Regions from separate parts of the Alteromonas sp. W364 genome, predicted to be linked through region 2. Evidence: predicted binding sites of a transcription regulator. Region 2 holds the regulator's gene; the other holds the start of a gene.
What was found. The regulator FNR, encoded in region 2, switches genes on or off when oxygen is low (the NO sensors DNR and NnrR bind a similar motif). The targets are predictions, from matches to a motif close to TTGATCTAGATCAA.
Positions count from the first base shown of each region.

Region 1 (3,189 bases), on a different contig from region 2:
TGGCGACAGTTAGAATATTGGGTGCAGCACAAGAAGTTACGGGATCTTGTCACTTAGTGGAATCTCCTGCCTTGGGTAAAGTCCTGTTAGACTGCGGAATGCATCAAGGAGCAAATTCTCTTAAGAAAATAGGAAGAGAAGATTTTGACTTTGAACCTTCTGATATTGATGCTGTGGTGTTATCTCACGCTCACTTAGACCACAGCGGACTGCTACCCAAGTTAGTTAGTTTGGGGTTTAAAGGACCTATTTATTGTGCTGACGCTACTGCTGATTTGTTAAAAATCATGTTGCTAGACTCAATCAATATTTATTTGGGTGATCTCGAACGAGAAAACAGAAAACTGTTGCGCAAAGGAAAAAGCCCACTTGAGCCAGAATACAGTGAAGACGATGTGCATGAAGTACTGTCTCTTTGCGTTACGAAGAATTATAACGAACGCTTTACTCTCAGTGAGCAAGCAAGTTGCATATTTTTTGATGCTGGCCACATACTAGGGTCTGCGATTGTACAATTAACTATTCAAGAAAAAGGCAGTTCAAAAACACTCGTATTTTCGGGCGATTTAGGCAATAAAGAAGCCGTCTTAATGAAGGACCCGAGCTTTTTAGACAAAGCAGACATTTTGCTAGTTGAGGGAACTTATGGAGACAGAAATCACCGTCCAATTGAAGACACCGTCAAACAGCTTAGGGAAATTATTGTAGAAACTGAAAAACGTGGTGGCAACATTATGATCCCGGCTTTTGCGGTTGGTCGAACTCAAGAAATATTGTTTTATCTCGGCCAGTTGCATCGAGAGGGACTTTTGCAAAACTGGCAAGTGATACTCGACAGTCCGATGGCTATTGAAATTACAAAAATTTATGACAAATGGTTTTCCTCCTTAGATAGCAAGGATATTGATCAAGCAACCCCAGACGCGCACTCCATCACCAAAGACTTCATTCCTAGTTTATTTTTATCTGTTACGCCAGAGAACTCAATGGCAATTAATCGAATCAACAAAGGAGCGCTTATTATTGCCGGAAGTGGCATGTGCACCGGCGGCAGGATTCGACATCACTTCAAAAGTCGAATTTGGGACAGTAGAAACACAGTTATATTTTGTGGTTACCAAGCAATGGGAACCTTGGGCAGAATGTTAGTGGATGGTAAAAAAATGATCCGAATATTCAATGATAGTTTTGCCGTTAAAGCTAAAGTAGAAACCCTAGGTGGGTTTTCTGCTCATGCAGGACAAAGAGAGCTTATAGAGTGGATTACGCAATTCAAACCAACACCAAACGTCGTATTGGTTCATGGCGATGCGCTAGCCTTAGATAAGCTGTCTTTCGTTTTATGGGATAAGCAAAACATCAACAGCATCATACCGACAAAGGGGCAAGCGATCGCATTCTAACAAAGCTAAGCATCATAACGCCCTTGCGTTCTACTACTAGGTTTGCGTTTTTACACAAATTACTGTGACAGACTATTTCCGCTCATCTCTTGACCTACCTCAAACTTGTTTTCACCTCAGTTGCTAAGCTTATAGTGAAGTAAGAAAGACGACACATACATTGACATAATATTAAGAGGGAAACACTATGAGTAACTACACAAAAATTTTAGTGGCAATCGATATTCATGCACAGTATGAGCAGGTGATAAATAAAGCACTGAATGTTTGCTCGTCAATAGAACAGCTTAATTTGGTCTACGTGCCACTACCAATGACATACATCAACCCTTATCTTTATGGATTAGATTACAACCAAATCAATGAAGAAGAGCGAATGGGTAAAGCGCGTCAGCAACTTCACGATATCGCTGAAAAGTTTGGTATCGACAAGCAAAACGTACACTTTAAGGTGGGCGATGCCGCTGACGAAATTCATAACATTGCAAATCAAATTCATGCAGACTTAATAGTCATAGGAACACATGGAAGAAGTGGTATTAAATTATTACTTGGATCTACCGCTAATTCTGTCTTGCACGGTGTTAAACAAGACGTGTTAGCAGTGCGTGTGCAGGATTAATAGTTAATATAAATAAGAGCAAAAAACGTAATGAAAATTGCGTTTTTTGCTAATGGACGCATAGTACCTATTCTGGCAGTTTTACTAAGTTACCGTTAGCAGTCTCCAAACCCATCATGCTTCGGCTTCTCAAAATAGTGCCATGAAGTGAGTTAATAAACGCTTTCTCATCCTGCAAAAGAAACATTAAGTCTTTCGCTCTACTTTGTATAGCCAACTCCCAGCCCATTGAATAAACGTCATCGCATATTATTTGGAAGCTTTCCTTTGCCTTCTTGGTATTTCCTAACAATGCCGAAAAAATACCAGCATACAGACTATTCCAAATAGTACGCTGTTCCATGGATTGATAATAATCAAAGAATGCTTTCACTGAACTGAATTTATTTTGTAGCTCTTGGGCAACTGCTGCTGCTTGACTAACCATACTTTCAAGCGTTGATTCAAAATCATCTGTTTGCGCATCTGCGAAAGGTGAGAGCCTTTTGGATATATGAAAAGTCCAACCAGAAGATTCGTAGAGAAAATGATTCACAGCAATATTCACATACGTACCTTTTGAGAATGAGCTCGGTTGAAACTCAATAATCACTGCCCACCAACCATTATCTTTAAACCAAATTCTGGACTTTCCTGAGCGAACAAAACCTAAAGGTTTTAGTGTTTCCTTTGCATTTTTAGCGATTAATTTATTGTGGTCCATTTCAATGTTCTCTCGGCTTACGTTTGCGTTTTATGCAGTGATTAAGGGGGCGATAAAGTCGCGTGGTTATTCTGACCTGCATACTACTTAATATGAAGATGTCGCGTCAGTCAAAAAAATACTCATAAATATAAAATAAAATTCCTAAAAATTGCCGTGAATGTGCCGTTACATAAGGGAGAGGTAAAGATTTATTAAGCAGTAGCACTTCACTTCGATAACATTCACTCACAACTATAGGAAACACTCTATGTTAAATAAAGCATTAATTGGAGCGCTACTGGTGTTGCTGTCTAGCACAGCAATGGCAGAAATTGCGGTTATTGTGCATCCGTCCAATAACGACGCTATAGACACAAAAGTTGTACAACGAATCTTTTTGGGCAAAGAAAAGAAATTTCCAAGCGGCGCCGAAACAGTTGCCGTCAATCAAGTTGGCGGCAGCGAAGTTAGACAATCTT
Region 1 is NZ_JAVRID010000009.1:86,151-89,339, forward strand. It holds gene RM556_RS14420 (MBL fold metallo-hydrolase) at 1-1,403, shown strand, start outside; gene RM556_RS14425 (universal stress protein) at 1,591-2,025, shown strand; gene RM556_RS14430 (DUF4304 domain-containing protein) at 2,093-2,728, opposite strand; gene RM556_RS14435 (phosphate ABC transporter substrate-binding protein) at 2,979-3,189, shown strand, end outside.
Region 1: the regulator FNR is predicted to act here: its motif matches at 1,493-1,506, upstream of RM556_RS14425 (universal stress protein).

Region 2 (3,189 bases):
AGTGGTGTATAATTCCACGCGTTTAATGCGCAACAGCTAGGAAGAAGCCGTGAGTATCATTTATGTATTGATCCCATTAGCCATTATCATCGTCGGAATTGCTATCGGTGTATTCTTTTGGGCAGTAAAAAGTAATCAGTTTGAAGACTTAGATCGTCAAGGGTACAGCATTCTATTTGATGACGATATCAAGTCAGAAAGTGCTGAAAAGACGAATGACGCAGCGGATAGCAACGCGAACGAACAACAGGCTGAATTAGCTAAAGACAAAAAAGAACCAAAGCGTTGAATCCCGATTTCAATCTATTAAGTGCATTTTTAATTGGGCTTGCTGGGGGGGTACACTGCATAGGCATGTGTGGCGGTATTGCTAGTGCTTTCACCTTTGCTATTCCGAAAAACGTTTCACAACTCCCCTATATCTGTGCCTACAACATTGGTCGTATATTGAGTTATACCGCAGCTGGCGCGTTAACAGGGTATATTGGCAGCATAATAAGCACCAGTGCGAATAACGCGTTCCCAATATTTCAAATAATTAGCATCGTGTTTATGGTGTTGCTGGCACTTTATATCAGTGATTGGTACAAAGGCCTTTCAGCAATAGAACGCCTGGGAAGCCATCTTTGGCGACATATTTCCCCGATTGGTAAAAAGCTTATCCCATTTAAAAACCCATTATACACAATAGCTTACGGGATGATTTGGGGTTGGCTGCCTTGTGGTTTAGTCTACTCCATGCTCAGTTGGTCATTGGCAAGCGAAAGTGTTTATCAAGGCGCTTCGATGATGTTGTTCTTTGGCTTGGGGACGCTACCTGCGGTCATGGCAACTAGCCTTGGTGCAGGTTTCTTACTGCCCATTTTTCAACATAAATACACTCGAAAAATGATTGCTATTCTACTACTTGCGTTTTCTTTGATCTTGACCTACGACCTTGTTACAGGTAATAATTGATCTGAAAATCATCAAAAAGAGTAAGTCATGGCAAAAGGTCCAGAACTCTCAATTCACTGCCAAAGTTGTAGCTTTAGTCATTTGTGTTTACCGGTTAGTTTAAACAAAAATGAACTTGATACCTTGGACGATATCATTGAGCGAAAAAAACCCCTTCATAAAAACGATAAATTAGTCCGTTATGGTGACAAATTCCATTCATTATATGCCGTACGTTCAGGTTCATTTAAATCTTATGTTAGTGATAAAGACGGTGTTGAGCAGATTATTGGGTTCCACTTCCCTGGCGATATTATCGGATTCGACGCATTGAAAGACGATAAGCATGGCAGTTATACCCAAGCGTTAGAAACTGCAATGGTGTGCGAACTGCCTTACGAGACCTTAGATGAGATGTCAGTCAGATTTCCAAAACTAAGACAACAAATCATGCGTTTCATGAGTGCTGAAATCAAACACGACCACGATTTGATGATGTTACTCAGTAAAAGAAGCGCAGAAGAGCGTCTTCTTCACTTTTTAAGTCACTTATCTCAGCGATTTGAAGAACGAGGCTTTTCCGCCAAGCAATTCAATTTATCGATGACGCGTAATGAAATTGGTAATTATTTGGGCTTGACGGTTGAGACTATTAGCCGCTTGCTAACCCGATTCCAAAAAGAAGATCTGATTAAGGTTGATGGCAAGTTAATCACTATTAGTGATTTCGACGGCATAAAGCAACGCCTTCCCGATATGGAAATAAACTTTACCCAAGTTTGTTAAGTTTATTATTCGCAAACTTGATCTGGGGCAATGTGGTTACTAGCACATTGCCCATAAATATCTACAATATACATAGATAACAACGTTCTGGAGAACACTATGTTTACTTGTAGCAAAATTTTAGCTGTCATTGACCCAAGCACAAAACAACAACCTTCACTCAATCGAGCTATTTTCCTTGCTGAAAAAACCGGCGCTAGCGTCGTTGCCCTATCCTCAATTTACGATAAGTCATATGACATGGCCGCGATCCTCACAAGCGACGAACGCTACGAAATGAAACAGGCAATGTTAGAACATGAATCGCTTAACCTAACTGCCCTGCTAAAGGAACTAACTACTGACGTTAACATTAGCACCAAGATTAAATGGCAAAAGAAGTTGCATGAATCCGTGGTGGAAACTTGCCAGGAAGAATCATGTGACCTGATTGTGAAATCCACTAAGAAGCATGGCATGTTAGCATCTAGTATTTTCACACCGAATGATTGGCATATTTTGCGCAACGCGCCTGTTGATGTGCTTTTGGTCAAAGATCATGAATGGACAAATAATGGTAAAGTCCTTGCTTCTATTGGTGTTTCAGCTAAAGATGATCAGCATATAAGCTTGAGTGATAAAATCGCTGAAACAGGAAATGAGCTAGCTAAATTGACGAACTCAACACTTCACTTGGCCAATTCTTATGCTGGCGCGCCTGTGCACATTGCCGTGGAAGTCCCGAATTTTGCGCCAGAAGTTTACAATCGTTCAGTACAAGAAAGACATACGAATAAGTTGAATGAGCTAGCCACGACTCATTCCCTTCAGGATGCTACGATGCATGTACTAGAGGGCTTGCCTGAAGATGTTATTCCTAAGCTAAGTAATGAACTGGACGCAGATTTACTGATAATAGGATCTGTTGGGCGAAGAGGTATTTCAGCAGCCCTGTTGGGGAATACTGCAGAAATGATTATCGATGCGGTTAATTGTGACACGCTCATCATAAAGCCATAAACAAACACCCTCGTTTTGTTACACAAAACCAAAGAGATGCCTAAATCGGGCATCTCTTTTCATTCCTTGTTTGCTTACCCAGACAACAAGCTTTAAAATGTGCGCCAAAGATTAGGTATGCGAGCATCATCCATACTTTTATAGGTCGGCACATTCACAGGCATACACAGTGGTTCAAACTTCAAACTTACCTAAGCAAAAATATAACAATGACAAACTCGTAAAGCGCATTCGCAGAAATGTGGGCAAAGCGATAGCAGACTATCAGATGATTGAAGATGGTGATGTTGTTATGGCTGCCATTAGTGGTGGCAAGGACAGCTTTGTGATGTTGGACATTTTGCTTAGTTTACAGCAATCAGCCCCGATTAATTTTGAGGTTATCGCCGTTAACTTGGACCAAAAGCAACCCGGTTTTCCAGAGGATATTCTACCGAGTTATTTGGAACAGAAAAATATTCCTTATTA
Region 2 is NZ_JAVRID010000001.1:419,655-422,843, reverse strand. It holds gene RM556_RS01875 (heavy metal translocating P-type ATPase) at 1-40, shown strand, start outside; gene ccoS (cbb3-type cytochrome oxidase assembly protein CcoS) at 50-289, shown strand; gene RM556_RS01865 (sulfite exporter TauE/SafE family protein) at 286-957, shown strand; gene fnr (fumarate/nitrate reduction transcriptional regulator Fnr) at 985-1,722, shown strand; gene uspE (universal stress protein UspE) at 1,822-2,721, shown strand; gene ttcA (tRNA 2-thiocytidine(32) synthetase TtcA) at 2,891-3,189, shown strand, end outside.